One region of the Paenibacillus sp. FSL R5-0407 genome, then DNA from elsewhere that is predicted to be linked to it. Evidence: predicted binding sites of a transcription regulator. Region 1 holds the regulator's gene; the other holds the start of a gene.

Region 1 (16,093 bases):
AAAGACTCCTCGCCAATAACTCTCCCCTCCTTCCAATAGAATAGACGACGCCAATTGGGCTTACCCCTGCAAAATTTCATAAAAATATTTCAACTCAATCGCAGATCACTAACTCGCGTTATATTTCCTAACACATAATTCCACAATTTCTATTCATGTTTATTTAATAAATCGAGAAATACCTCGATTTTATTAGCATTAATAAGATTTAAACGCTTTCTTTCCCACATGTTAGATTTGTTAATAAACTTAACATCAATATACAATTCAAACAAAGTTAGCTTAATAAATGTTAGTTAATATTACATAAAGCTGACTAAAAAAACATAGTGGAGGTTGAACCAATGAACAAATGGAAATCGCAAAGCTTCAAAATGCTTCTTGCCGCAGGACTGGCATTTTCTGCGGTACTACCGAGTATCCCGTTGTCCAAGGCTTTCGCAGCCGAAGTTTCTATCAGCGGCGAAATAACAAAAGCCGAAAAAAAGATGCCCAAGGTCCAAGTCATCGCCACAGGCGGGACGCTGGCCGGCAAATCAACGGACGAAACCAGCTTTACTACTTATAAGGCCGGCACGTTGTTGATTGAAGATATGGTTAAGTCATTGCCTAATAAAGATAAAATAGCGGAAGTAAGTACGTATCAGTTCGGAAATTCCGGTTCCAGCGCTTATACCATTCAACAGTTATACGAGTTGTCACTAAAAGTCGATGAAGCATTGAAAACGCAAGATGGCGTCGTAGTTACCAGCGGCACCGATACCATGGAGGAGATCGCTTATTTTCTGGATCTGACGGTAAGAAGTCCTAAACCTGTTGTGGTCACCGGCTCCATGCGCCCATGGACCGTCATCGGGACCGATGCCCCGGCAAACCTGTACAACGCCATTAAACTCGCAGCTAGCGGTAAAACCAAATACTTCGGCACCGTCTTGATGTTAAACGATGAATTTCATGCAGCTCGCGAAGTCACCAAGAATAATTCTTACCGCACCGACACCTTCGTTACCCCGGAAGTCGGAGCACTCGGTTATATCGACGAAAACAATATACGGGTTTACCGCGCTCCGTTCAGGGCTTTAAAACCTGCCAGCGAATGGTCCACCCCATTTGATCTCAGCAAAATCACCAAAAATGATCTTGCCAAGGTGGAGATCGCTTATTCCTATCAGGATGCCGGTCCAGGTGCCATCAGCGGTTTTGTAGCCAATGGCGCCAAAGGCGTCGTAACCGCTGGAACCGGAGCGGGCGGGATTTCGAAAGCCATGAGTGAAGAACGTGCCAAAGCGATAGAGCAAGGTGTTATTTTTGTAATGACCACGCGCACGGGTTCGGGCAGCAACTATTCCAGCGGGAAAGGCATCATCGCCGGAGATAATCTGAATGCCGCCCACGCGAGAATCATGCTGCTCCTCAGCTTGTCCTTCTCCAAAGACTTCGCCACGATTCAGGATTGGTTTGCGACTTACGGGTATGGACAAATTGAAATTCCCGCGAAATAAGCCCCTCCGTACAGACTCGACTAGCAGGAGAAGCCCCTCTCCAAGATAGAACGAAGCAAAAGCATATAAAGACTGCAATTCCCGCACACAACAAAACCATTCCCAAAAGAAACTATTCTTTCCCGGGAATGGTTTTTCTTTTTCATACTAGAAACGATTCAGTCTCACTCTTAGAAAATTGTAAATTTCCTCGGAGATATTCACATTGCAGCAGGACTCGATTCCTTCGAATCCCGGCGAAGAGTTAGCCTCGCATATTTTATAATGGTCTCCGTCAAACAGTAAGTCGATCCCTGCAATGTCCAAGTTCAGTAGACGGGAAGTCTCAAGGGCCAGCCATTCCATTTCCGGATTGATTTCATAAGGCTCCACCGTGCCTCCGCGGGAATAGTTTGCTTTGAAGCTATCGCTGCCGGAATTTCGCTTCATGGCGGCGACCGCACGTCCACCGATCGTAATAACGCGTAAATCCGTTCCCCGGCTGGACTCTACGAATTCCTGCAAGATCATCGTGGCATTTTCCTTATAAGCGTTGATCATCTCCAGAAGATCGATAAAGTTCGATTTGTTCTCCGCCAGAAACACTCCGCTGCCTTGGGAACCGGAAATGGTCTTTACCACCACCGGAAATCCGAGGTGCTTTTCTACCAGATTGACATCCACCTTGGAGCGGATCAGCATCGTTTTGGGAACCGGCAGATTATGCTCGGCCAAAATTTGCTGGGTATACAGCTTGTCCTTAACCGTATCGATACTTTGGGAAGAGTTGAAGGTTCGTACACCAAGTCGTTCCAGATGCCGGATCAGGGCTAGTCCAAAATAATTCGTGCCCGCTCCCATTCTCGGCAGTACGAAGTCGGGAAGCTGCAACACCTCTCCGTCGACCATCACGCTTTTGCGGTCATCCCGTGTAACGATCAGTTCAAATTGCTCAGGCGCAAGTACGCGGATATCGATCTCCTGCCGCACCGCCTCTTCAACCAGACGTTTGATTTCAAACGTCTCGGGTTTTACATCCTGGGGTAAATGCTTGTAAATAATCCAACCTTTCAACGGTCAAGCCCCCTTAATAGAATGCTAACTTTGCACATTTTTAACATATCATATCCGTGATTGATTTATATGATATTATTGTAACTTTCATGTAAAAAGTATATTTCATTCCTTAGGGACTTCGGTCCCCTCCCGCTTGCCCCCATACCTTCGATGGATAATTTCCAACAAGCTCTCCCTTATGACAGGGGATTCGGATGCTATATTGGATAATTTCCAATGAAATCGGTGTTGCGCATCAAATTCCCTCTATAATCTCAGCATTGGTTGGATTAAATCCAATCAAGCTTGGGCTTCTCTGTCTTTTGGCGGTTGTTCATTGGATTTTGTCCAATGAAACATGGATAAATGTTTAAAAAACACAACAAAGACCTCCGAATCCTGCTTCGGAGGTCTTTGCATATAAACTATTTACTGATTCAACATCATTGCGGAATTTTCACGCTGCCGCTAACGACAGACTTACCGACCGCCGTTACGGAACTTTTGAGTGTAGGCCTTAGCATCTTCAGCGGTTTTGACGCGGTTGCGGCTCCATTCCAGCAAAATGCGGTCGATGTAGCGAAAATGAACTTTGCCGGCAAAGACCGCTTCCTTTAGCGCCAGCAAAATCAATTCCTCCAGGTAACCGTCCTGGTCCACCCAGCCGGAAATCGTTTCGCACTCCATCGGAGATAACGGACGGGCGAACTCTTTCTCGAAAATAACGAACAGGTTACGTTCCTGCTCGCCGCGTTGTGACCCTGATAATTCCTTCTCCAATTTCTGCTCATTAATCGCAGCGGAACGCTCCTCAGCCAGATGCTGCCCAAGCTTGACGTACATGCCCGACAAATTGTAAAACTCCGAATGAACTCCGGACGACTCTTCTCTGGCTTCGTCGATACTGAGCCAGCCCTCCTTCATCAACCGGCGGATGACCGGGGCAAGCTCGCCTGGACTCGTGCCCATCCGCCGTTCCAGTTGATCCATGGTCGGAAAGTCATTGCGTTCAACCTGCTGGAACGCAAGCAATTGCAGGAGCAGCATGGCCTCCATATCGGTTAATCGGAGATTCCGGTAATGAGCCAGCAGCGCAAAGGGAACATTCACTATGCCCGATTCCAGGCCGAACGAGATCCCTTTGCCCCATACTTTCCAGCTATCGGTCATACCTATGCATTCTCACCTTTCTTATGGATACAGGCGGTACAATGTACGAGGGAACGGTATAGTTTCCCGTACATGGTCGAGTCCGCAAATCCACGCTACCGTACGTTCCAATCCCAGTCCGAAGCCGGAGTGCGGTACGGAACCGTATTTTCTCAGGTCCATATACCATTGATAGGTTTCCATGGACAGGTTATGTTCCTTGAAACGGGTCTCCATCAGCTCAGGATCATCAATCCGCTGCGAGCCGCCGATAATTTCGCCGTAGCCTTCCGGTGCGATCATATCCGCACACAGCACGACTTCAGGACGATTCGGGTCCGGTTTCATATAAAATGCCTTGATGCCGGCAGGATAATGGGTGATGAACACCGGCTTGTCATAACGCTCGGCAATCGCCGTTTCGTGCGGCGCCCCGAAGTCTTCGCCCCAAGGGATGTCAAAGCCCTGCGTATGCAAATATTCAATCGCTTCGTCATACGTAATGCGCGGGAACGGCGCTTTGATGTTTTCCAGCTTGGATACATCGCGGCCAACCGCTTCCAGCTCCGTCCGGCAATTGGCCAGGACCGATTGCACGACATGAGAAATAAATTGCTCCTGTACCTTCAGGCTTTCTTCATGATCCGTAAACGCCATTTCCGGTTCGATCATCCAGAACTCGATCAAATGACGACGCGTTTTCGACTTTTCCGCGCGGAATGTCGGGCCAAAAGAGTACACCTTCCCGAGTGCCATCGCCGCGGCTTCCATATATAACTGACCGCTTTGGGTCAAATAGGCGTCTTCTTCAAAATATTTAGTATGGAACAGGTTCGTTGTACCCTCTGCGGAAGTCGGGGTCAGAATCGGCGGATCCACCAGGGTAAAGCCGTTCTTGTCAAAGAAATCCTGAACCGCACGGATAATTTCCGAACGGATCACCATGATCGCCCGTTGCTTGGACGAGCGAAGCCATAAATGACGATGGTCCATCAGGAAATCGACGCCATGCTCCTTCGGAGTAATCGGATAATTTTCAGTCAAGTGGATGATTTCCAAATCGGTTACGGTCATTTCATATCCCGATTGGCTGCGCGGTTCTTCACGAATCACGCCCGTTACGTACATCGATGATTCCTGGGTCAGGCTCTTGGCATTATTCCAAGTGTCCTCGGACACCTCGCTCTTAACGACAACCGCCTGAATATACCCGGTTCCGTCCCGCAGCTGAAGAAACTGAATTTTGCCGCTGGAACGCTTGTTATTCAACCAACTTCCGATCACGACGGTTTGCCCGACGTGCTCGTTCACCTGACGGATCACAGTTTTGATCGCCATGCTTCTATCTCTCCTCTAAGGTCCCTAATATTAAATCTGCTTGCCTGCTTACAGATTACTTCATTTCCTGAACGATGCGCAACGTATCGCGGGCGATCACGAGCTCTTCGTTCGTCGGAACAACCAGCACTTCCACCTTGGAATTCGATGTGGAAATTCTGCGCGGGTCTCCCGAGCGGATTTTGTTCAATTCTTTATCGATCTCAACGCCGAGATAAGTCAGGTTTTCGCAAACCTTTTCCCGTACGATCGCCGAGTTTTCGCCTACGCCGGCCGTAAATACAATGACGTCGACGCCGTTCATTGCCGCTGCATAAGAGCCGATGTATTTGCGAAGACGGTATTCATACATTTCAAATGCCAGCGTCGCATTCGGTTCGCCCTCAGCCATACCGTCGGTAATATCCCGCATATCACTGCTGGATCCCGAAATCGCCAAGAGTCCGCTGTGCTTGTTCAGCATGGAGTTTACTTCGTTAATTGTAAGCTCTTCCTTATTCATGACAAAAGGAACAATCGCCGGATCCAGATCACCGCTTCTCGTACCCATGATCAACCCTTCCAGCGGGGTCATCCCCATGGAAGTGTCCACAGATACGCCGTCCATGACGGCGGTCAAGCTGGCACCATTACCGATATGACAAGTAATGATTTTCAAATCCTCAATCTTACGCTCTAAAAATTCCGCGGCTGTCTTGCTTACGTATTCATGCGAAGTGCCATGAAAACCATAACGGCGGACTTTATGTTTTTTGTACAGCACTTTCGGGATAGCATACAAATAAGCCTTCTCAGGCATCGTTTGATGAAACGCTGTATCGAATACTACGGTTTGCGGTACGTTCGGCAGGTTCGCTTCAGCCGCTTGAATCCCCATCATACAAGCCGGGTTATGAAGCGGAGCCAGGTCGAACAAACGGCGGATTTCGGATTTCGCTTCGCCGGTAATCAGGGCGGAACCTTTAAACGCTTCGCCGCCGTGAACAACGCGGTGTCCGACAGCATCGATTTCATCGATCGAGGCAAGCACGCCGTGCTCTTTGTCGACCAGTTTCTCCAGCACCTTACGGATCGCCGTCGTATGCTCAAGAATGTCGCTAACTTCCGTAACCTCTTCCTTCCCTGTCGGCTTATGCGTCAGGATGGAGGAGTCCATGCCGATCCGCTCCACCAGACCTTTGGCCAATACGGATTCGTCGGTCATATCATAAAGCTGATATTTAAGGGAAGAGCTTCCCGCGTTAATTACTAGAACTTTCATATCCGGTCACCATCCTTGTCGTATTTGAAAAATCCTTCGCCCGTCTTAACCCCGAGGGAGCCCGCGCGAACCATTTTCTTCAACACATAAGAAGGACGGTACTTCAGTTCCCCGAATTCGCGGAACATGCGTTCCAGAGCTGCCAGAACGGAGTCCAGACCGAAACGGTCGGCCATCTCAAGAGGTCCGTATTGGAACTGGTACCCGATCCGCATAGCGTCGTCAATATCCTCGGCAGTAGCAACGCCCTCGCCCAGAACATGCAACGCTTCGTTGATCATCAGACAAATAATCCGGGACGTTACGAAGCCCGGCGATTCATATACCATGATTCCGTGTTTATCGACAACTTCATCCACAAATCGTTTCGTTTCTTCAAATGTGGATTCGGATGTTTTCAGCCCGCGGATAATTTCAACCAGATTAATTTTAGCAACGGGATAAATAAAGTGCATACCGATCACGCGCTCCGGATACATTGTCGAACCGGCGATTTCGGTCAAACTAAGCGTCGATGTATTACTTGCCAGAATAATGTTGCTTGGGCAAACCTGATCCAGCTGTTTGAATACCTCTTTCTTGGCATTCAAATCCTCCGAAATGGTCTCGATCACCATATCGCAGGTTCCGAGTTCGGCAAAATGAGTAACTTTATAAATTTTGTTCAAGATCAGCTTTTTCTCGGCCTTGGTAATCGCCCATTTCTCAAGCTGCTTGTCCAGACTCGTTTCTATCATGCTATACGCATGGTTTAATTTTTCGGTCGTTTCTTCAACGAGTAGCACATCGAGTCCTTTGGCTGCCAGCATTTCGCTGATCCCTTGGCCCATCGTGCCGCCACCAATGACACCTATTTTTTTGAAGTTCATGGTCCTCTCGCTCCATCCTTTCATGGTCTCTCCATAATATTGTACCCCTGATGTCGAATAATACATCATTTTATACCCAACATATAATAATATCTTAGCACGGCCGAAAAGTAAAAAAAAATAACCGGCATAAAGAATTATGCCGGTAAAGTTAAGCTGTCACGAAATTGACAACGGAATTGGTCTCCGGAGAGCCGTTCTTCTCTTAGAAGGATTTCCAACGACTGATCGAACACAGCTGAATTGTCGACCAAAAGCTGTTTTGTCCTTGCTCCGAGGTCGTCCAGAATTTTGGAATTCTCGTTCATCAGCACTTCCTTGGTGACCATATCCATATGGATGATCCCGAGTGAAGTAAGGCCGGAAGTCATCATCGTCTGCACCAGGTTCAGCGCCTGCTCGAAATCATTGCTCGAGCCGGTGCTCCGTCCGCCGTAATAGATTTCTTCCGCCGCCGCTCCAGCGAGGGCGATCATGATCTGCCCTTCAAGATACTGCTTCGTATACAGGTATTTCTCTTCCTGCGGATTATGTCTTACATAACCGAGTGCTCTGCCGCGAGGGCTAAGCGCTACCTGGTTCACACTGCCCGGTGCCACGACTTCGGCCGCTACGGCATGTCCCAGTTCGTGAACGGCAACCCGGCGTTTTTCTTCTTCCGTCGATTGACGGTCCGTCTTCTCACCCATCATGACCTTATCGATCGCCATCGACAGATGACGCTGATCAATCACGCTGCTCTCATCGCGCATGGCGTAAATCGCCGCTTCATTCATGACGCTCTCGAGCTGGGCACCGGAGAATCCGTACGATTCCTCGGCAACCTTTTCCAGATTGACGTCGGACGAAATCGGTTTGTTCTTAGCGTGCAGCTCGAGGATATGACGGCGTCCCTTCTTGTCTGGCAGATCGACCTGAATATGGCGGTCGAACCGGCCTGGACGCAGCAGAGCGCTGTCCAGCATCTCTTTACGGTTGGTTGCCGCAATCAGTAGAATACGCGGTGTTTCGGACGTATAAATACCGTCCATCTCGGTCAACAGCTGATTCAGCGTTTGATCATACTCGCGCTGCTGGCCGCCTTCCCGCTTGCCGCCGATCACATCGATTTCGTCGATAAAAATGACGGCGTTCTCTTTATTTTCCTTAGCCGCGCGAGTGCGCGCATCTTTGAACAAGTCACGGATCCGGCTGGCGCCGACCCCTACGTACATCTCTACGAATTCACTACCCGATGCCGCAACGAACACGGCGTTTGTATACTGAGCCGCAGCCTTGGCCATCAAGGTTTTACCGGTTCCCGGAGGCCCCGTCAGCAAAATCCCTTTAATCGGCCGAATGCCGAATTTTTTGATTTCTTCATGCCGAACCATAAAATCAAGCGCTTCGCGCAATTCCTGCTTGGCGCTGTCTTGCCCGCCGATTTCGTCGAAAGTCAAATTGGACGAGCCGATTTTTTTGCGTTTACGTTCCTGGGAAGCCGTGGCAACGATGCCGCCGCGCATCTTGACCGCCGCGAACAATGCCCCCAGCATAACTATGCCGACAAGCAGCGGAATGGCATTATATCCGATAAAAGCGAGGAAAATGAACAGGACGGGTACAAACCCGGCCGCCAGCTCCAGCATCCACTTACGCATTCGGCCACACCCCCATATTCTGCGGTACGCGAGGTAAAATAATAAATTTGCTCGCTTGTCCATCACTCAACGTAATATAGACGTTCCGATCGTCCATTTCAGCCTTGGCTGACAAATTGCTGTCTTTTTCCCGCAATTTATCCAGAGTGTCGGTAATACCGGTATACTCTTTATTTTCCATCGCCTGCGCGATCGGGAACAACGCCTCTTCCCACAAATCGTTAAGCTCCTGAGATGCGTTATCTTGCACTTCCAGCTTCAACTCCCGATTTCCGATCCACTTGCGGCCGTCATTCTGAATTTGCTTCACCAGACTGCCAAAATCGGTTCCCGGTTCTAAATTAAGTTTCACCAGGGCCTGTTTCTGGGTAATATCTGTTTGGACGCTCTTCACACCCTCGTATTGATTCAATTTATTTTCAAACGGGCTCTCGACAGCCCATTGTTTATAGGCAAACCATCCTCCGAATAATAGAGTCGCGGAAACAGCCACGCTCGCGATAATTGGTCCAACGCGCAATTTCACGGCATAATCCCCCTTGATGTAATATTAAATTCATATATCAAATAATACATTAAAACCACATTAGTATATATATCAAACTTACAAATATGAGTATATCACATCGTATATACATTATCGAATAAAGTTGTGAATATATTTAAAATTTTTATAAAAGTGCTCTAAAAACAGCCTTGCACTGAAGCACGGACCGCTTGACAGGTCCATGAATTCAGCGCAAGGCTGTTATCATTTCTTATGCAACATTTACCGGTTCGGCAATGTGAATACCTCTTCCAACGCCTGGCCGTCGCTAAACCGGAAAAAACGGTAATAATGATGCGCCTTTTCCTTATAAAAAAGCTGCCAAACCAATTCATTGTTGTAGATACCCGGCAAAAGCCGCACGACTTCAATACCGGGATATTGATCATGTATGATTGTACGGACTTGGCTTTCCGATACGCCCTCGGACAGCAGCTTTACTTCAGCCTGCCCGCCCTCCGGCAGCCAGACCATGATCTCTTGTCCGTCTGCATCCTTGCCTTCCACTACCCAGCATACTTTGTCCCAGACCGATTTCCACACTTTTTCGGCTTCCGTCAGTCCGGCTTCCTGTCTGGCCCGTTGAACGGCTTCATTCTCTCCTTGCCATATATCCTCGTGGACATACAGATAAAAGCGGTGAAGGCCAATGAGCACCAGCACCAAAATCACAATGGAGAGCAGGATCCATTTGGTTCTGTTCTTCAACCTACTCTTCCTTTCCCCGATGCCGGCTTATTCCGGTTTCTCTTTCATACCCTGCGGCATGTTATCGGCCTAACAGGCCCTCAAAGGCAGCCTGGGCTTCAAACCGGACCTTCTCCTCGTCAAGTGTCAGACAAGCTCCGTGCTTAACTACCTGCTTACCGTTCACCCAAACATGCTCGACATCCTTCGAACCCGCCGAGTAAACGGCATGGGAAATATAATCCGTCCGCGGCAAGAAATGGGCTTGCTCCGTATTCAGCGCGATGAAGTCCGCCTTCATGCCCGCGGCCAGTCTGCCCGTATCTTGAAGGAAGAGCGATTTCGCTCCGTATTCCGTACCCATTCTGAGCGCTTCCGCAGCCGGAACTGCGGTCGGGTCGCCCGAGACTCCTTTGTGAATAAGAGCTGCCAGGCGGATTTCCTCGAACATATCTAGGTTATTATTGCTAGCTGGTCCGTCTGTGCCCAGGGATACGGTTACGCCCGCTTTAAGCAGGTCCGGTACGCGGGCAACTCCGCTTGCCAGTTTGAGATTGCTGCCCGGGTTATGGGAAACGGCCACATTGTGCGCCGCCAAAATTTCGATCTCCTCATCCGTCAAATGCACAGCATGTGCCAAAAGTGCCGGACGGCTGAACAATCCCAGGTTCAACAAATGCTGAACCGGACGCAATCCGTAATCCGCTACGTTCTGCTCGACCTCGGCCCGTGTTTCCGACATATGCGTATGCAGCGGCAGATTCAGGTCATGTGCCGCCTGAACGATCTTCTCGATATAATCCGGCGGACAGGTATATGGCGAGTGCGGCGACATCATCGTCGTAATCCGCCCGTCCGCTTTACCATGCCAATTACGGGCAAAAGCCACCGCCTCATCCAGCTTGTGCTGCTGAACGTCAGGCGGGCATAGCCCGATGACTCCGCGCGTCAGTACCGCCCGGATCCCCGATTGCTCGACAACGGAAGCCACTTGGTCCATGTGATCGTACATATCCAGGAAGGTCGTTGTTCCGCCTTTCAGCATTTCCAGAACGGACAATGCTGTGCCGCGGTAGACATCCTCCCCGGTAAATTTAGCTTCCATCGGCCACATTTTTTCCTGCAGCCAGGTTTGAAGCACCATGTCATCCCCATAACCGCGAAGCAAAGACATGGCGGCATGACCATGGGTATTGACGAGTCCCGGCAAGAAGAGCAGGCCTTTACCGTCGAAGGTTTCGGCGCCCTCCACGCCTTCTTCCGGACGCTGTTCGCCTATATAAGTAATCGTGCTGCCTTCTACCAGCATATATCCGCGAATGACCGGCTTCTCCCGGTCCGGCACGGCGAAGGTTCCGTCTTTAATCAACCATTTCCGATTCATGTTCCGAATGTTCCTTTCCTCCGTTCAAATAATAAGCAAGACTCATCAAGTCGGTTGTGAAATCGGCCGCATGCACCCGCACCTCAGAAGGTACCTTAAGGATCGTGGGCGCAAAATTCAAGATAGCCCCAATTCCAGCGGCCACAAGCTGGTCAGCTACTCGCTGGGCTTCCGGTGCGGGAACCGTAATAATTCCGATCCGGATCTGATTGCCTCTTACCGTATCCACCAGATCTTCGATCGGTTGAATCGTGATATTGTTGATCTGGGTACCGATTTTACCAGGGGATGCGTCGAATACGGCGACGATTTTCATATTGTCCTTCAAATAAGCGTTGTAATTCGACAATGCTTGTCCGAGATTACCGGCTCCGATCAAAGCCACGTTGATCTGCTGGTCCAGGTTCAGAATCTGGCGGATTTTCTCGATCAGATAGGAAACGTCATATCCGATCCCCTTTCGGCCAAAGTCGCCGAAATAAGCCAGGTCTTTACGGATTTGCGCCGGATTGAGATCCAGCTTTTGTCCAAGCTCCTGGGAAGAAACCGTCGGGACCTCCCGGCGGCTCAGTTCATTAAGAAAACGTAAATACACCGGCAATCTGCGTACTACGGCGTCAGAAATTTTTTCCGATTTCATTTGGTTATCCCCCTAATAGGCGCGATTTGAAGAACGTTTATTGTTCCTCTGCGTTCAGCCATTCCGAAATTCGCGGAATCATCTGCCCGAGCGGCATATGCTCCATTTTCGGTCCGGGCAAAGAATATAAAAAGTATTTCCCGTAGTAAGATTCCAAGATGCGTGTATCGTAAACAACCACGATCCCGCGGTCCTGCGAAGACCGGACCAGACGTCCGAAGCCCTGCTTGAACCGAATGACGGCTTGCGGAACGGACAGCTTCATGAACGGGTTCTTCTTCTGCTGCTGCAGCCGTTCGCTCTTTGCCTCCACAAGCGGGTGGTTGGGTGGCTGAAAAGGCAGACGGACAATAGCGAGACTCGTCAGAGCTTCCCCCGGAATGTCCACGCCTTCCCAGAAGCTGCTCGTTCCGAGCAGCACCGAAGCATGTTGTCCCTGGAAGCGACGGGTCAGCTTGGTCCGGCTTCCGCTATCCATTCCCTGCCCGATCACGGTAATTCCTTGTCCGGCCAGCAGCTCCTTCAAAGGATCATATACCTGCCTCAGCATCCGGTACGAAGTAAACAGGACCATCATACGGCCCTTCGTTACCACCGCTGTGTCGGCGAGGGACTGAACCAGAGTAGCCACGAAATGATCGTCCCCTACACTTCCCTTTACGCTCGGAAAGTCCCGCGGAATGACCAGCAGCGCCTGTTCCCGGTAATTGAACGGAGAAGGCAGCATCGAAGTAATCAGTCTGTCCTCCGCCGCGGCTTCGGTTAATCCAAGCTGATCTATCATATACTGGAACGATTTGTCGACCGACAACGTAGCCGAGGTCATGACTACACTTTTCTTTTTGTCGAAGAAATAACCCTTCAATTGCGCGCTCACGTCGATCGGAACCGCGAAAATTTGCAGGGACCGGCTACGGTAATTACCGTTTCCTTCTATCCAGTATACCGTATTCTCGTCCTCCAGCTTAATAAAAAATCGCAGCGCATCGCGTTCGGTTCCGAGATCCTTCAAGAGTCCGCTAATATCGGTGATCAGGCTCTCATAGCCGTAATCATGGTCGTCTTCCTTAAGCTCGTTGATCATCCGCTCGCCTTTGCGGAGAACGTCGCCCATAGCCACAAAAATTTGATTCTCCAGCGCGGCAAGCGTATCCCACGCCTTCGGTTTCTTTTGCGGCAGCAAGCGCAGCACAAACTGTCCAGGATCCCCTGGCGCTGCATCGCTGCGTTCAGGCATCAGCGTAAACATCAGCTCGGCCAGCCGATCCCAGTTCTCCTTCACATCCACAAGGGTCGGATACAATCCGTCAATAACCGAACACCATTCCGCAGATTTCTCACTTCCCGATTGCTGCAGCATACTGCGCAGATTCGGGAATTGCCCGGTATTACTATCCTTAAACAGCCGGGTGAGCGTATGGACAACGGTAAAATACTTCATTTGAAGTCCCAAATGCTTGCCTGCCACTTCTTCCAAATGATGCGCTTCGTCAATTACCAGACGTTCGTATCCAGGCAGCAGCTGGTGGCCGGCTTGAATATCGGTGAACAGCTTGGAATGGTTCGTAATGACCACATCGGCAACACCCGCTTCATGCTTGGCCTTGTGATAGTAACATTTGCGGAACCACGGGCAAGAGCGGCCAAGGCACGAGTCCGATTCACTCGCCACCGTTTCCCAAAAATCTCCACCACGGTTTCCAAGGTTCAGCTCCTCGTCGTCGCCCGTCTCCGTATGGGCCAGCCATACGATCATCTGGGCGGCCGTCATCACCTCTTCTTTAGGTGTCGCAAAGTCTCTTCTATTAATTTTATGTTCAAATTTGCGCAAACACAAATAATGCTGTCTTCCCTTGAATACGGCTGCGCTGAACGGAAAAGGCACGACCTCCGTCAACAGGGGCACATCCCTTTCCCTCAGCTGCTCCTGGAGGTTGATCGTATGCGTGCTGACCATTACCTTCTCATCATTCTTCACGCTGTGGTAAATAGCCGGCAGCAAATATCCGAGCGATTTACCCGTTCCGGTCCCCGCCTCGATCAGCAAGTGCTTATCTTCGTCAAAAGCCCGGGTCACCTCGTTCAGCATCAGGTTCTGTGCTTCGCGCTCCTCATAATCGGGCAGCTTGGCGCGCAGCTTCTCCCGGACCTGCTCCATGAATTGCTCAAAGGACACATCGCGAAGCGGATTGCCAAGCATGGAGTTTCTGGCAGGCTCGATGTCCATCCAGTCCTCCACCTGCAGCGCAAACTGCCGGTAATACGTATAACCGTCAGGGCTTTGATCGGCCTCCCGTTCTTTTTCTTGAAGCATGGCATCAAAAAACCAGCCCAGATCGCTGTCTTCTCCGGCAAAAAGGTCTGACAACCTTTGCAAGACAATCAGCGGCAAATCGGCCAGTTCCTCGAGACATTTCAAGAAAATGAGCGCGGTCGCCAAAGCATCGCTATCCGCCTGGTGGGGCCGGTCATGCTCTACCCCAAACTCGGATGCGACCATTCCCAACTGATAAGTGGTCAACGAAGGGAAAAATATTTTCAAAAAATCCATCGTATCGAGAATGCGTCCCGTAAAAGGCAGATACCCGGTTTTATCGAGTGCACTCTGTAAATAATTAAAATCAAAAGCGACGTTATGTCCCACAAGAACGGCGTCGTCAAGTAACGGCACCATTTCCATCATGACTTCGTCCAGATCCGGCGCATCCTTGACATCGTCTTCCGAAATTCCCGTAAGTCCCGTAATAAAGGGAGGTATGGGTATTCCCGGCTTCACATAGGAACTATAGACCCGGGATACTTTCAAATCTTCATCTATAATGGCAAGCCCTGCTTGAATAATTTCATCAGAGGACTGGTTCCCCGTCGTTTCAAAATCGAGTACGGCATATTTCATGAGTTCCAAAGTCCCTTTCGTTCCAGTCTCTTTTACAGCATAACAGAAGTAAGCCGTTTTGAAAATTCCGGTGTAGACGGTATCCCCGGCAATGCGGACACAATAAAGAGCGATGCTCCCCCATTGAAAGGGGACATGCACCGCTCTTCTGAATCATGGCTTTTGTAACTCAGGTGACCGGATTACATTACAGCAGCGACGTCAATTCGTTTCCGTACTGGAGCTTCCCGGAGCTCTTCATACAGGCTTCCAGATTGGCCAAAGGCTCGGGCAGCGAAGGATCATGATAATGGGCCAAAGTAAAATATTCCTTCGCTTTCGTGCGCACGCCTTGCCGGGCTTCAATGCAGCCGAGCGCGTTATAAATAATCGAACGAAGTCGTTTACTACCGGAACCCTCCAGCACTTTCCAGAAATGAGCAACCGCTTCTCCAAACTGTTCCAGATGCATATGGCACATCGCCAAATAGGTTCGAACCACCGTGCTTTCTGGATAGGTTTCCAAAGAAATCTCAAACTGAGGCAATGCCTGGGAAAACATTAAAAGTTTATAATACCCTTGTCCTTTAATAAAAGCAGCGCAATTCATTTCGGGAAGCTGGGCGCTTTTTCCGCTGTCCGGACTTGCCCAGCTCTGGCGGAAATCGCCCATTTTCTCTTCAAAATTAAGCCATTCCTCAATAATGCCGTCACTCATATGCTTGAGCAAATGCCATTTCTTAGCCAGTTCTTGCTTCTGGTCGCCTTGGGCAACAGGGTATAAGGTCACGATTTCATCCAACATGTCATTCATTTCCGCAAATACATGCTGAAACATCATTCGCATCCCACCTTTAACGAAAATGAAAGCAGCTTGAGCCTTACGTTCATTTTTTGTCTTTGGCGGGCTTTTCATTCCCGGAGGCATTAATTGCATACGAAGGGGTTAGCGTACCGTCGCGTGCAGCTCCTGGCTCGCGGTTTCGACCGGAAAGTTATTCTCGTCCACGAACACGACCGTAGGCTTGTGGCTTCTCAGCTCTTCCGGCGACATTTGTGCATAGGAGATAATAATGACCTGATCGCCGGGTTGCACCAGCCGTGCAGCGGCTCCGTTCAAGCAAATGACCCCGCTTCCGCGCGGTCCCGGAATAACATAGGTTTCC
Region 2 (16,093 bases), 190 kb from region 1:
TTTGTTCCCGATCGAGAACGAAGCGATCGGTTTCGTCGAGACGCTCACAATAACCCGTTTTCCTTTTTGATCCCATTCATAAGGCATGTTCAATGCTTTTGTAATGGCCGTCAGCGGAACCATGAAATTATTTTTGGCGGAATAAGAAGTACCGCTCATTTTCGTCGTAACGCCGTTCACTTTGTAATTGGAAGCATTCACTTTAAAACGAAGCTCATCGGCTCCCCGTTGAATAATCGTTTCTTTCGTTTTGTTATCGTAAGAAATTTGAAGTCCGGCGCGTTCAACGATAGCGCGGATCGAGACGTAGGATACTCCCTTTTTAACTTCCATCGGATAACCGGCGAGATATTCCTTACCGTTTTGATACATCTTTTTGCTGTCCATCATCAAAATGAGCTGTCCGGCACCGGTGCCGTTCGACAAACTATTAGTCGAAGGCGTGGTTGTCGTGGTACTTCCTCCGGTAACAGTGCTGTCTGTCCCTGTACCTTCCTGCTCGTTCCCGGGAACAGTGGTTCCACCGTTTTCCTCGGTTACTTGACCTTCAACCTGTCCTTCGGTTTGGCCTTCAACCTGGCCTTGATCCGGATTCACCGTTTCACCCGTTACAGCGTTTGGGTCCTGGTTTCCGTTAGCCGGATTATTCACCGTCTGTCCGGATACGTTCGCCTCGCTCGGGGGGGTATTCGGGACAGCCTCTTCCGCACTGGCGGGAAGGACCATCGCTACTTGCGAAGCCGCTAAAAATGTTGCAATAACCAATCGTTTGAAATTCATGCTAGACTCCTTCTCTACTCCCATTTTATAAATTCTCTCATCATTCGCACATACTATTAAACGCGCAAATTCGGGAAAAGTTGCTACTAATATCATAGCAATGTAAAATTAAATCCCCTTGGCATCTTAGAGCCGTCTTCTAAAAATATACTATCCTAAACTCAAAAAAAACCGGCATCCCTGCGCCAAAGCGAGAGATGCCGGTTTTTGCTTAAATTTCGGATTACAATTATGACAATCCGTATCCTACTGGATACCGGTCATTTAGACCTACAGGGAGTTTCCCAGTGGGTGCGAGCTTGCCGGTCAGCACTTTAGCCAGCGCATCCAGGGAAAACGACCGGTTCTCGTACAGGCAAAGATAGGTTCCCGTATCCGGGAAGGCATTGATATCATACGGATTTCGTGTCGAAACCACGATGACCTTGGACCCGTGAGCCCGGTTCAAAGCTTCGATTAACCGGGACTGCCCTTCCGGAATTTCCCCTTCCGCCGTATAAGTGACGACGACGATTTGCTCATAATCGGCGCTTTGCTTCAGGGCCGCAAGAATTTCTTCATCGTCAGGGTGCGTCCCTATCACGGATAACACGACTCCATCCCCGTAAGGCCGCAGGGCATCCGCCAAATTATACCGGTGTACCGCCGGTTCATCCACTTCTGTCCGGTGTCGAAGTTCCGGCCAAATGACGAGTACCGGTTCGGCGCAGTTCAGCGGCAGGTTCCCTTCATCCTTGACGAGCGTAACGCTGCCTTCGGCGATCTTGGCGAGCAGCGCTCCGCTTTCCTCCGAAGGAGTCAACGGAACAGGGACAAACGCCGGGTCCCCACCATAAGAACTCGCAGATCCAGCAAGACGCTTCGCTTTTAATCCTAGCACCCGTTCCACGGACTGGTCGATCCGCTCCTCACTAAGACGTCCGCTCAAGACAGCCTCGCGGACCGCTTCGATTGCTGCGATCTGATCACTCAACGTGTGGCTCACCAGAACGATGTCCGCGCCAGCTTCGATCGCCCGCACCGCACCTTCCGGAATCCCGCAAGATTTGGAAATAGCGTGCATTTCCAGGCAGTCCGTTACAATGACACCGTCATAGCCGAGCTCATCTCTTAGGAGATCGGTAAGAACACGGCCGGACAGGGTAGCCGGTATTTCCTCCGGCTCAAAAGCCGGAAAAATGACGTGAGCCGTCATAATAGCGTCAACCCCTGCGCTAATCGCTTCCCGGAACGGAAGCAGCTCGATACAGCTCAAGCGTTCCTTGTCATGCGGGACTACGGCGAGTCCCCGATGGGAATCCACGGCCGTGTCTCCATGCCCCGGAAAGTGCTTGGCGGTCGCGATGACTCCGGTTTGCTGATACCCCCGGATCGCTGCGTTACCATGCTCCGCCACTTTCACAGGATCTTCTCCGAACGATCTGACGCCAATGACCGGATTGGACGGGTTATTGTTGACATCGATGCAAGGCGCGAAATTAAAATTAATCCCGAGCGCAAGCATTTCTTTGGCAGCCAAGATCGCCGCTTCCTCCGTCAATCCGGCATCCCCAGCAGCCCCCAGCGTCATATTGCCCGGAATCCGGCTCATTCCCTCATGGTCCAAGCGCGCAACCATGCCGCCCTCCTGGTCGATGGAGATAAACAACGGAAGCTCCGGATTGTTGCGTGGAAGCACCTGCAAACTAGCGGACAATGCGGCAAGCTGCCGCACCGATTCCACGTTTCGGCGGAAATAAACCGTTCCGCCGATATGGTAATCCTTCGTTAATGTTTTGATCTGCTCGTCGGCCTCAAGCCCGTGAAAGCCGCAAATAAACAGCTGACCGATTTTTTCTTCTAAAGATAATTTGGACATTTTCAAACCCATCACCTTCTTTGCTCAAGATACGGACGATTCCTTGATTCGGAATTCCGAAGGAGTCATCCCAGTGTACTTCTGAAACACCTTAGTGAAGTAACGCCGCTCCTGATAGCCAACCACGGAGCCAATTTGAGTAACCGACTTGTCACTGCCGCTTAGCAGACATTTAGCCATCTCGACGCGCTGTTTGGTCAAATATTCGACAAAAGTCTCTCCGAAATGATTCTTAAACAACAAGCAGAAGTAGCTGCAACTAATCCCGAGATACTCGGAAATGTCCTCGATGCCAAAATCGTCGCCCAAATGATGTTGAATATAATTTTGCGCGGACATCATCAGCGTCTCCGAGGACTTCTTGGTTGAAAGGGATTCCCTGGAGCGGTCCAGCATGGATACGACAAGAGACATTAAGTCCTTCAAGCTAAGCGATTCCTGCAATTTGAGCCAAACTTCTTTTTCTTGGTCGCCTGACAGCATTTGCAGCTCGCGCATCTCCCGGAGCAGGTGAATCAGCAGGTAATGCAGCAGCTTTTCCGCCGCCCGGTTTTCCGACGAGTGACCTACATAATACTTCAGTTCCGTAACGACTTGAACCAGCAGTTCATGACTTCCGTTTCTGAGGCCGCTTCCGATTTGTTCAATAAACCGCCATTGGGAGCCTTCCTCATTCGAATGAGCTTCGGTCGATTTTGCAAAGATCTGGTCAGCATCCAAGAACCACTCCTGCGGCGGGCTTAAAATGAGCATCTGCTGCATGCGCTGGTAAATGAAGGACATCTCGGTTACACCGACCGGATTTTGCTCCAAACACATCCGGATCAAGATGCCTTCCTTCTCGCTGACGATTCCTTGCAGTTGATCATAGCCCGGCTTCAGATCATCCCTTGTAATCTGCTCTTTCCCCAAGGAATGAAAAATGAGACACCATTCCCCTTCTCTTACCTGCAAAACCGTATACTCCTTAATTATCGGTTTAAACAGATCTTTCAACAGGTTTTTGATATGCAGATTCCAAGCTTTACGTTCGTGCAAAGTCCAGGATATCGACCTGTGGGCGTAACCCTCCAGATCCAGGAGCAGCACCCCGCGATAATTCCGTTCGCCGGCCCGCTCCTCTTCATCCCACAATACGCCTTCTTCTTCCGTCTCCTGTCCCAATAAAGAATGAAGCATATAGTTCTCATTAGCTAAAGAGGCCACACGGTTTAAACGCTGCTCTTTGCTTCGCTTCTTCCTATTCTCCATTATCTGGTCTGCGATCTTCTTTACGATCTCTTCCAGTTCAAAATAATTAATCGGCTTGCAAATATAATCCCTGACTCCATACCTGATACCGGTGCGCGCATACTCAAATTCCTGATATCCCGTCAGGAGCAAGATTTCGCTGTCGAGACCTTCTTCGCGCAGCTTCTGAATCAGCGTCATTCCATCCATGATCGGCATGCGGATATCGCATAACACCAAATCAGGCCGGTGCTGGATTGCCGCTTCTAACGCCTCTACGCCGTTTTTGGCCAACCCGACAATCTCGAATCCCATGGCTTCCCAAGGAAGAACCTTGGATAAGTTGTTTAAAATATGAATCTCATCGTCAACCAGCAATGCCTTCAGTTTCATATTTTATCACCCAATTCATATTTTGGAATTACGCACTGGATCACTGTTCCGTGCCCAGGCTGCGAGCAAATGAATAGTCCGTATTTACTGCCGTATTGGAATCTTAGCCGATCGAAGACGCTTCTGAGTCCGAGTCCACGTCTCTCATGGCTTGGATAGGCTTTGGCGGTTTGCAGATCCAGTTCGGGGTCCGCATATTGTATGGAAGACAGCTGCTCGTTCGACATCCCGATACCGTTATCCTCCACTCTCAGCAATATCCGGTCTTCTTCAAGGATTCCCGTTACCTTGATCATCCCTTTATAATTAATGCCTTCAAACCCATGCTGAATGCTGTTCTCTACCAGCGGTTGCAGCGTCAGCTTCAACAGCATGCAATTTCTCATCTCTGCCGGGAGATCGATTTCGTATTCAAACAATTCTTCGAACCTGAATTTTTGGATCTCCAGATAACTGCGCAAATGCTCGATTTCCAAACCAAGCGAGATTTCTTCCTTGTCCTGGATACTAATTCTCAGAATACTCGCGAGTCTCAGCACCATCTCACTCACTTTTCGCCCTTCATTTTGAACCGCCAATACATTGATCGACTCCAGCGTGTTGAACAAAAAATGAGGCTTGATCTGCGCCTGTAGTACTCGAAGCTCTGCATTCGCTTTTTGCAGCTGCTCTCTTTTTACCTGATCGAACAATTCGTTAATCTTATCCATTTGGCTGTTAAACCCTTGCTGCAGCAGGAGCAGCTCATCATCGCCCTTTTCATCCACCCGTGCATTCAAATCGCCGCTCTCCACTTTTCTCATGAATCTGACAATGACCCCAATAGTTCCGGTAATCCGGTTCATGAAAAACACGTTAAAGAGCATAGCCGTTAGCACGCATACGAGGATAATAGCCACAAACCATTTGGCAAAGGTCGTTACCTCTTGGGACAAGTAGTGCCATGAAGTGACGGATACCAGCTTCCAAGGATATTCCTTCAAATTGTAAATCGAAATAACGCTCTCTTCCCCGTTGAACTTCCCTTTAAAGCTGAGGGAGTCGCTCGTTAGCGCCAGTTTTTTTTGAATGGAAGGCTGCAAGGTCTGTCCGTTGAGCTCCGAATGAAAATCATAGAGAACCTTCCCGTCGTTATTCACCAGAAAGAAACGGGTGTCTTGCATTTTACTTCCCAGCGTTAAGTTTTGGAAAATCTTCTCGAATTCCCAGTTCTTAATCTGTACGACCAGCACCCCTACACGTTTGAAACTGTCCAAGTCCTTAATCAGCCGAATTTGTGTGAATACATTATCCGAGCCGGTCAGTTCCGGATATTCGTGAGGCGCGATCCATCTTGGAATCCCGTTCAACTTCATAACTTCGCGATACAAAGGATGATCCTTGAATTGCTCATAGGGCAGAGTCTCAAAGTTTTCCTTATTGAAGATGGTGATCACTTTGGAATCCTTATAACCATGAACATTGTACAAAAAAGCATAATCAATGGCAGGATGGTTGTATAACAGGGAACGAAAATTCCGCTGGTTAGCATTCAGTTCTAATTGATTGGCAGCAGCATCCGTCAAATCCTGCGAATCCGGGTCCTGGGATACCAACGCTTCCTGAAAAACGCCTTTGGCAATCCCGTTGTCCGTCACGTTATCCAATTCATGGAAGATATTCTTGATGCTATAGCCGATCGCCTTCAGCGAATATTCGGTCTGCTCACTGTAATTTGTCTCAATCGATCGGAACGTTACCAGAAAAGTGATGATTCCCAGGATGAACAATGGAATAATGACTAGCCCCAGAAACGCCGTAAACAGTTTGATTCGCAGATTCATTGGATGTATTCTCCCATACCGGATTAGTGCGTGGACAATCATATAATAACAATAGTATTTTAATATATTATCCTATGATCTTGAACCCGCCACTATTATCCTTTGACACTGCCTGCCGTAACTCCTTCAATAATCTTTTCCTGAAGAATTGCGTAGATAATCATAACCGGCAGTACGCTGAAAATAATCCCTGCGGACATTTGCGCATAGTTGGTATTGTAGGCGTCTCTGAAACCTACCATCCCTACAGGCAGCGTTCTTAACTCTTCGCTGGACAGGAAATAGTTGGCTAGCAAGAATTCGTTCCAGTTACCCAGGAAGTTGATGATGAAGACTGTAACGATCGCCGGCACCGTAAGCGGGATAATAATTCTCGCAAACAGCCCTGCCGAACTTAGTCCGTCAATGACAGCAGCCTCTTCAATTTCCCCCGGGAGCGAACGCATAAACGCCGCCAGAATAATGACAGAGAACGGAATGGCGTTGGCTACATAAGGTAAAATAAGCGCCATATGCGTATCCAAAATATCCAGTTTTCTCATGATTCCATAAATCGGAAGCAGTAAGGAGTTGTTCGGAATCAGCATCCCCAGCAAGATCAGCTGGAACACGACGGCACTGATTTTGTTGTAGCGCATCCGGGTAACCGCAAAGGCCAGCATCGCCGCAAACAGAATCGATAAACACGCGGAAAGGACACCGATGTACAAGCTGTTAAAGAAGTATGTGCTGATCTTAGCATTGACCCAGGCGTTAATATAATTGTCAAACGTAATGGAGCCCGGGAGGCCGAACGGATTCGAAGCGATATCCTGGTTGTTCGTTTTGACGGATGAGAAGAGCACGAACAGGAACGGATACAGGATGACGAGCAGGTAGGCCATAAGGAAAATGTGCGGAATCGTTTTTTTGAGTGCTCTCATCAGTATTCAATCCTTTCTGTCCGTTTGGAGATCAACACTTGATACAGTACCGTAATGATGATCGTGAATATGAAGATCAGAACGGCAATAGAGTTGCCAAAGCCATGTCTAAAGCTTGTGATGGCATACCGGATCATGTAAGTAGCCATAACGTCAGTCGACCCGGCAGGTCCGCCCTTCGTCATAACGAGAACGATATCGGCAGCCTTCATGGCACCAGCGATGGACAGCATGATAACAACGGAAATAATCGGCATAACGAGCGGAATCGTAATTTTCGTAGCTCTTTGGAAGCCGGTCGCTCCATCAATTGCAGCCGCTTCTTCCAGCTCTTTCGGAATGGCCAGAATCGCGGCCAACACCATAACAATGTAGAAACCTGTCCATTGCCAAGCGTTCGTAATCAGAATCGATATCATCGCCCAGTTTTTGTCGGACAGCCAATAGATCGGAGATACCCCGAATACGCCTAAAATTTTGTTGGCGAGGCCAAAGTCCGGATTGTAGATAAAGCCCCACAAAATCCCGATAACGGCCGTTGACATGATCGACGGCATAAATACCGCGGTCTTATACAAGCCCTTGAATTTCTTGACGTTTGCAATGAGCAAGGAAAAGATGACGATCAAAGGGACCTGAACCAAGCAGGAAAACAAAATGAAGTAAACGTTATTTTTAACGGATTTCCAAAATGCGACATCATGGAAGGCTGTTACAAAGTTGTCGAAGCCGATATAAGTAATATTTTTGGATATTCCGTTCCAGCTCGTAAAACTGTTATTGACCGCCGTAAACACCGGGTAGATGAAGAAGGCAAGAAACAGTACGAACGCCGGGATCACAAATATCAGATAGATCAGCGGATTTCTAAGCGCTTTATTCATGATAAACCTCCGTAGCTTATGCAGGATTAACTTCGTGCTACATTTTATTTAAGATGTTAGTTCTTAATTTAGTGGAAAAGGACGCCCCCACATACTTGAGACGGGTGGCGCCCTTTCGTCATTTGCTAAAGATTATTGCCCAGCCGCATTAGCCGCATCTTGAGCTGCCTGTACATTTTCCAGCATTTTCGCCGGTTCGATTTCCCCGCCGATAATTTGTTGGATACCCATGCTAAGCGCCGTATTCACTTCCGCTTGTACAAGGGCGTCGAACGCTGGGAACGAAGTTCCGATTTCGCTGACAGCCTTGAAGATATCTTGCATGAGCGGGTCATCGGACGTAGTTTTCATTTGCTCCAGATCCATCTTCATGGCAGGGAGCACACCGTCTTCTTTCAGACCGCGAAGCTGCATTTCGTCTGTCCACATGTTCTTGATGAATTCTTTAACCGCTTGCATTTTGCGAGGATCTTCAGCAACTGCACTGGAGAAGCCGTAACCGTTGTTAGCGTCCTGCATAACTACAACCGGATCGCCTGCATTAACAGGAGGCATATTGAAGTATCCGATTTTGCCAACCATGTCGCCGGCTTGTTCAGCGTCTCTGAACACCGAGTTAGCCCACGAACCGTCCATCATCATGATCGCTTCGCCAGTAACGATTTGGTTTCTCATGTCGGCGTATTCAAAGCCGAGTTCGCCTTTTTTGTAGTAGCCTTTGTCAACCCATTCCTTATGCTTAGCTACAGCTTTAACCACGTTTTCATCCGTCCACTTGGTTTCGCCTGATTTGAAGCCATAAGTGATTTCAGGTCCTGCATAGTAAGACCACAGATTGTTTGTTGTCATCAATGGGATCCAAGCATCCTTCGAAGATTGAGCGAAAGGAATTTTGCCGTCTGCTTTGATCGTTTCGGCAAGCTTATCCAGTTCATCCAGCGTCGCAGGCACTTTCAGACCTTTTTGTTCAAAGTACTCTTTATTGTAGAAGAAACCTTCGATGGATCCCCCGATCGGAAGACCGTAAATCTTACCGTCAAGAGTAAATGGTGCCAGTGTAGTAAATTTGTCTTTGAGGCCCAGCTCATCCAAAATCGGAGTAATGTCGAGCATCAAACCTTCTTTGGCATATAGCGCTGCATCCGGGCTGCCGAATACGTCGAATACTTCCGGCGGTTTCCCTGCTGCCATCTCGCCTCTCAGCTTCTCTTTCCGGTTGACTTCGGAATCAACGGCATCAAGCTTGATCGTCAAGCCTGGTACTGCGTCTTGGGTCTGTTTAACCACATCTTCGAGCAATGCAAGACGGAATTTCTTGGACTCCCCTACTTGTGTGTGGCGAATGGTGATTTCGAACGGCGAATCATCCACCTTTGCCGCTTCACCATTGTTTGTCGCCTTTTGGCCTTCGTTTGCGGGTGTGTTTTTATTGTCGGATTTACCGCACCCAGCGAGCATTGCGGACGCTACGAAAATCAGCGTCATTAGCAGCATCAAACTTTTCTTCATATTTCTAAGACCCTCCTCAAGAGCAGTTTGTGTTACATCTTTATTATAGAAAGCGCCTCCAATTCTGATAAGGAGGACATTTTTCTTTTCAGGGGATAATATCATCTAACCGACAAAAAGAAAGCGGTTAAACCTGACATGTATTGTCGAGTTTAACCGCTTTTTCTCATTTAGTAAATATTAATGTCATATTAGCTGACACTTAATTATTTCACGGATGTCTCTGCCTGCTGCATTCCTTCTTCAATCAAGCGATTTGCACGCTCGATTTCCTCCTCCGTTGGCGAAGGTACGCCCTCTAACGGATAGTCCCAACCTAATTCTTGCCACTTGAATACACCCATCTGATGATACGGAAGAATTTCGAATTTCTCTACACCGTGTAAACCACCGATAAAGCGCCCGAGGTTTAGCAAATCCTGCTCATCGTCATGAATGCCAGGAACAAAAACATGCCGAATCCACATATTTCGTCCGTGTTCTGACAACCATTCGGCCATTTTCAGCATCCGGTCGTTCGGTTTACCCGTCAGCTTGATGTGCTTCTCATTATCGATATGCTTCAGATCGAGCAGGACAAGGTCTGTTACGTCCAGGAGATCACGAATTTTGTCGCCCTCGTTGTATCCGTTCGTATCCAGCGTAGTATGCAGATTCCAGCGTTTCTTCACTTCGCGGAACAATTCGGTTACAAACGGAGCTTGCAGCGTTGCTTCCCCGCCGGATACCGTCAACCCGCCGCCTGAAGAACGGTAGTAGGTGAGGTATGGCTCAATTTCAGCCAATACCTCCTCTACTGTCATTTCTTTACCTTCCGTGAGGCTCCAGGTATCCGGGTTATGGCAATACTGGCATTTCAACAGGCAGCCCTGCATAAAGAGTACGAAACGAATACCCGGGCCATCGACCGTTCCGAAAGTTTCCAATGAATGTATGCGACCTTTAAGCATTTTTCGTCACCCTTTCTGATTGCACTGCCTTAACAAATGTTGTGATTTCTGTACCCGTTTCTATTTACATCGAACCGTGGAAAGTCCGGTTAATTACATCGAGCTGTTGCTCACGGGTCAATTTAATGAAGTTTACCGCATAACCCGAAACACGGATCGTCAATTGCGGATAGTTCTCAGGATGTTCCATGGCATCCATCAACTGTTCGCGGTCAAATACGTTGACGTTCAAGTGATGGGCTTTGCTGCCGAAATATCCGTCCATCATTGATACGAGATTCGATTTGCGGATCTCAGCTTCTTTGCCGAGTGCCTTAGGCACGATCGAGAAGGTGTTCGAGATCCCGTCCAAGCTGTGTTCATACGGCAGTTTGGCAACGGAACTGAGCGAAGCAAGCGCACCCTTCTTGTCGCGTCCGTGCATTGGGTTAGCACCAGGAGCAAACGGTTCGCCCGCTTTACGGCCATCCGGTGTTGTTCCTGTTTTCTTACCATATACAACGTTCGAGGTAATCGTCAATACCGATTGTGTCGGCATCGCATTACGATAAGTTTTGTGTTTGCGGATCATGCTCATGAACGATTCAACAAGACCCACGGCAATTTGGTCGACTTTATCGTCGTTGTTACCGTAGCAAGGGAATTCGCCTTCGATTTCAAAATCAACGGCAATGCCTTGTTCGTTGCGGATCGGTTTAACTTTAGCATATTTGATCGCGCTCAGCGAGTCGGCCGCTACGGACAAACCGGCGATCCCGCAAGCCATCGTACGGAGAATGTCGCGGTCATGCAGCGCCATTTCGATCCGTTCGTAGCAATATTTATCGTGCATGTAGTGAATTACATTCAGTGTGTTCACATACAGTTTGGCAAGCCATTCCATCATCGGTTTGAACCGTTTCATAACTTCATCGTAATTCAAGTACTCGGAAGTGATGGCCGGGAATTCAGGGCCGACTTGTGCGCCGGATTTCTCATCTTTACCGCCGTTAATCGCGTACAACAGTGCTTTCGCCAGGTTAGCGCGTGCTCCGAAGAACTGCATTTGCTTACCGATTTCCATAGCGGATACGCAACAGGCGATACCATAGTCATCACCATAGATAGGACGCATCAGATCGTCATTTTCGTATTGAATCGAGCTGGTTTCAATAGATACCTTAGCGCAATATTTCTTGAAGCCTTCAGGCAATTGTTCGGACCAGAGTACTGTCAAGTTTGGTTCTGGAGCAGGGCCCAGGTTGTAAAGAGTGTGCAGGAAACGGAAGCTGTTCTTCGTTACTCTAGTTACGCCGTTTACCGACATGCCGCCGATCGATTCCGTAACCCATGTTGGGTCGCCGCTGAACAGATCATTGTAATCCGGAGTACGCAGGAATTTGACGATCCGCAGTTTCATTACGAAATGGTCAACCAATTCTTGTGCTGTTTCTTCAGTCAAAGTTCCTTCAGCCAAATCGCGCTCGATGTATGCGTCAAGGAAAGAAGATACGCGGCCAAGCGACATTGCCGCCCCGTCTTGTTCTTTGACTGCTGCAAGATAACCGAAGTAGAGCCATTGGAAAGCTTCTTTCGCATTTTCGGCCGGTCTCGAAATATCGAAGCCGTACATTTCACCCAGTTGTTTCAATTCGCCCAGTGCGCGAACTTGCTCGGACAGTTCTTCGCGAAGACGAATTACGTCTTCGTCAATTACGTCAACTTCCAGGCTCTTCAGTTCGTTATTTTTTTGCTTGATCAGGAAATCCACACCGTAAAGCGCTACGCGGCGATAGTCGCCGATAATACGGCCGCGGCCATATGCATCTGGGAGGCCAGTAATAATGCCGGCTTTACGAGCAGCTCTCATATCGGATGTATAGGCATCAAATACGCCTTGGTTATGAGTTTTGCGAATCGTTGTAAACATATCTACGATCTCGCCCGGCAAGTCGAATCCATAAGCCTTGCAGGCGTTAATTACCATATTTATACCGCCAAAAGGATGAATCGTACGTTGGAAAGGAGCTTCCCCTTGTACACCTACGATTTGTTCCTTCGTTTTGTCCAAGTAACCGGGAGCATGGGATGTGATCGTGGAAGGCTTGTTGACTTCAACGTCAAGTACGCCTCCGGCTTCTCTTTCTTTCTTGGTCAAATCGGAAATAATGTCCCATAATGCTTTGGTATTATCCGTTGCACCCTTCAAGAAAGATTCGTCGCCTTCATAAGCCAGGATGTTGGTCTCGATGAAATCGCGGGTGTTCACTTCTCTCATCCATTTCCCTTTTTTAAAACCTCTCCAAGCTGTTTCAACTTCTTGTTTTGGTTGTACTTCTCTCTCAATCACCGACATCTGTAATCCCTCCATATAGTTTAGAAGTACGCGGTTTGAAGGATATATCCGCGTCTCATGATCCCTAAAATTTGTGATAATTTTCACAACTCTGACACTGATAAGTTCTTAGCTTTTAAAACATCATCCGCTGTACTTACCACCGTACCGGGGATCATTTATATCATTATCTTATATCAATACCCCATTAAAGATTGTGACAAATATCACTTTTGAAGTGATATTTGTCACGTTAGCCTTACATGTTCACTTATTCTTCAAATCTTCCATAGAAAGCGTCACGATAAACTTCAGCAAGCTCTGTCACAAGCGGGAGCTTCGGATTCGCAGTTGTACATTGGTCTTCGAAAGCACGATCCGCCAAGTAATCTACACGCGATTCGAAATCTTTCGCATCGAAGCCGAGTTCTTGGAATGTTTCCGGAATGCCGAGCTTCTTATTCAGATCACGGATGGCGTTGATCAGGCTCTTCACGCCCTCTTCCGTCGTTCGGGCAGGCAATCCCAAGATGCGTGCGATTTCCGCATAGCGTTCGTCAGCTACGAAGTGAGTGTATTTCGGCCATGCTGCGAATTTCGTAGGTTTCTTCGCATTGTAACGGATTACGTGCGGCATCAGAATCGCATTCGTACGGCCATGCGCGGTGTGATACTGTCCGCCCCATTTATGCGCCAAGCTGTGGTTGATGCCCAGGAATGCGTTCGCAAAGGCCATACCGGCCAAAGTCGATGCGTTGTGCATTTTCTCGCGAGCCAGTTTGTCGCCGGTCAGCGCCGATTTCTCCAAGTATTGGAACACCAGCTGGATAGCTTTGATTGCAAGGCCATCCGTGTAGTCGCTCGCCATTACCGAAACATAAGCCTCGATAGCATGAGTCAGTACGTCCATACCTGTATCGGCTACAGCAACTTTAGGTAAGCTGTATACGAACTCAGGGTCAATAATGGCTACGTCCGGAGTCAGCTCGTAATCAGCCAAAGGATATTTCGTGTTGCCGTTGATTTTATCCGTAATTACCGCGAACGAGGTCACTTCCGAACCTGTACCCGAAGTGGTCGGAATCGCAACAAACTTCGCTTTACGTCCCAGGCGCGGGTATTTGTAGATCCGTTTGCGGATATCCATGAATTTTTGTTTCAGGTTGTTAAAGTCGGTATCCGGATATTCGTAGAACAGCCACATGCCTTTCGCGGCATCCATTGGCGAACCGCCGCCGAGTGCGATAATGCAGTCCGGTTGGAATTTAGCCATCAGCTCAGTACCGCGCTCTACCGTTGTAGTCGATGGATCCGGCTCAACATCCGAGAACACTTCGATCGCTACCGGAGTTTGGCGTTGACGGAGATAGTGCTCCACTCTTTCCACATATCCCAGTTTAACCATCATTGGGTCAGTTACAATCAGTACGCGGGTAATATCCGGCATTTTGGCAAGGTATTGCGTCGAGTTTTTCTCGAAATAGATTTTGTCAGGCACTTTGAACCATTGCATATTCACGGTACGACGATTCACCCTTTTCACGTTGATCAGATTGACAGCCGTTACGTTCGACGAAGTCGAGTTACGTCCATAAGATCCGCAGCCCAGCGTCAGCGAAGGCAGGTTCGTATTGTAAATGTCGCCGATCCCGCCTTGCGAAGACGGTTGGTTGACGAGAATCCGGCAAGTAGGCATCCGATCCGAATAATTTTGAATAATTTCTTCATTATTACTATGAATTACCGAAGAGTGCCCCATACCTCCGAATTGAACCACTTCAAGCGCGCGTTCGATGCCTTGGTCGGCTGTTTTAACTTTGTAGCAAGCCAGAACCGGGCTCAATTTCTCAGCGGACAACGGGAATTTTGGACCTACGCCTTCGATTTCGGCAACCAGAATCTTCGTTCCGGCCGGTACATCGATACCGCACATTTGAGCGATCTTCACGGCAGGTTGGCCGACGATGTTCGGGTTCACTGCGCATTTGTCTGCAATAATGGCTCCGGCTGTCAGTTTAGCCGCTTCATCTTTGTTGACGAAGTAACAGCCGTTTGCAATCATCTTCTTCTTCACTTGATCGAACACCGGCTCTTCGATGATTACCGCTTGCTCGGATGCGCAAATCATGCCGTTGTCGAACGTTTTCGAAAGGATCAGGTCATTGACCGCTTGATCCAGATCCGCGCTCTTTTCAATGAAGCAAGGCACGTTACCAGGACCTACGCCGAGTGCCGGTTTGCCGCAGCTGTATGCCGCTTTAACCATCGCCGATCCGCCGGTTGCCAGGATACAAGCAACGTCAGGATGGTTCATCAAGCTGTTCGTACGATCCATGGAAGGATTCTCGATCCATTGAATGCAATCTGCTGGCGCTCCGTGCTTAACGGCAGCTTCGAGCAGGATTTTTGCGGCTTCCGCGCTGCACTTTTGAGCGGATGGGTGGAAACCGAAGATGATAGGGTTACGAGTTTTGATAGCAATGAGAGCTTTGAAAATGGTAGTCGATGTAGGGTTGGTTACAGGAGTGATCCCCATGATGATACCAACCGGTTCTGCGATTTTTTGGAAATTGTCATAAGGGTTATCTTCAATTACGCCAACCGTTTTGTTGTTCTTGATGCTGTGGTAAATATACTCGGTCGCAAACATGTTCTTAATGATCTTGTCTTCGTACACACCGCGTCCGGTTTCTTCAACCGCCATCTTCGCCAGATACATATGTCTGTCAAGTCCGGCCAGCGCCATAGCCTGCACAATTTTATCAATTTGCTCTTGATCCATGCCCATAAAAGCTTCGGATGCTTTCTTACCTTTGTCGATCAAGGTTTGAATGTAATCTTGTGCAGTCAGCTCGGCTTTTGTCGTAACTTCGTTCTTAACGGCCATTTCTCTCATCCTCCTAAGTTGGGTAATGGACAACCCTTTTCTTTCTAGTGAATTATTTCACGTTCGGGTCCATCCTTGTGAAGCTTTGCGCTTCTCTTATGGTCTTAGCATAGCACAGCTGGTTTGATTTGTATAGTGAATTTTTTCACGTACTTTAAAATAATGAAATTTTTCATTGTTCTTTGATTGTTTTTTCAGTTCAAATTTGCATTCCAGCCTTTCTAGGCCTATATTCCCAACCTATTTAGTGAGCAATATTACACTCGGTAAAAAAGTGAAATTAGTCACAATGTTGAAATTTCGACACTTTTTCAGGCTTTACAGTCCCCTCAAACCTCTAAAAACGTTATATAATTAATTTAAAATTTTCAGAAAAATTTGGAACACAAAGGGGAAATCAATGATGAGTGAAATCGTGAGCGCTACGCTGCCCCGCGGCAATACGAGCTGTTTTACAGAGCAAAACTTCAACCGTCTTCTTGTCACTATGAAAGAAAAAGCATATCCCGAAGGAACGCATTTGTTCTGGGAAGGCGACTTTT

The links. Region 1 encodes Rex, which represses fermentation and respiration genes when NADH is low (regulators of the CRP and FNR family bind a similar motif). Its sites were predicted from a motif close to TTGTGAAATATTTCACAA; they were not measured.
Region 2: a site for Rex is predicted at 12,757-12,774, ahead of pflB (formate C-acetyltransferase). Genes of this name have one in related genera too.

Annotation. Positions count from the first base shown of each region.
Region 1 covers NZ_JBBPAX010000001.1:1,398,431-1,414,523, forward strand. Annotated here, with positions in the region: gene NYE70_RS06800 (RNA polymerase sigma factor) at 1-2, opposite strand, end outside; gene NYE70_RS06805 (asparaginase) at 345-1,502, shown strand; gene NYE70_RS06810 (ATP-grasp domain-containing protein) at 1,650-2,555, opposite strand; gene NYE70_RS06815 (DnaD domain-containing protein) at 3,018-3,707, opposite strand; gene asnS (asparagine--tRNA ligase) at 3,729-5,024, opposite strand; gene NYE70_RS06825 (acetate/propionate family kinase) at 5,080-6,285, opposite strand; gene NYE70_RS06830 (3-hydroxyacyl-CoA dehydrogenase family protein) at 6,282-7,154, opposite strand; gene NYE70_RS06835 (AAA family ATPase) at 7,292-8,794, opposite strand; gene NYE70_RS06840 (hypothetical protein) at 8,787-9,320, opposite strand; gene NYE70_RS06845 (cell wall elongation regulator TseB-like domain-containing protein) at 9,564-10,049, opposite strand; gene NYE70_RS06850 (amidohydrolase) at 10,111-11,412, opposite strand; gene NYE70_RS06855 (redox-sensing transcriptional repressor Rex) at 11,390-12,052, opposite strand; gene dinG (ATP-dependent DNA helicase DinG) at 12,090-14,948, opposite strand; gene NYE70_RS06865 (tetratricopeptide repeat protein) at 15,136-15,765, opposite strand; gene panD (aspartate 1-decarboxylase) at 15,874-16,093, opposite strand, start outside.
Region 2 covers NZ_JBBPAX010000001.1:1,584,180-1,600,272, forward strand. Annotated here, with positions in the region: gene NYE70_RS07790 (copper amine oxidase N-terminal domain-containing protein) at 1-780, opposite strand, end outside; gene nagZ (beta-N-acetylhexosaminidase) at 1,010-2,638, opposite strand; gene NYE70_RS07800 (response regulator transcription factor) at 2,663-4,261, opposite strand; gene NYE70_RS07805 (cache domain-containing sensor histidine kinase) at 4,258-6,084, opposite strand; gene NYE70_RS07810 (carbohydrate ABC transporter permease) at 6,180-7,007, opposite strand; gene NYE70_RS07815 (carbohydrate ABC transporter permease) at 7,007-7,891, opposite strand; gene NYE70_RS07820 (ABC transporter substrate-binding protein) at 8,024-9,400, opposite strand; gene pflA (pyruvate formate-lyase-activating protein) at 9,607-10,350, opposite strand; gene pflB (formate C-acetyltransferase) at 10,415-12,685, opposite strand; gene adhE (bifunctional acetaldehyde-CoA/alcohol dehydrogenase) at 12,936-15,551, opposite strand; gene NYE70_RS07840 (Crp/Fnr family transcriptional regulator) at 15,955-16,093, shown strand, end outside.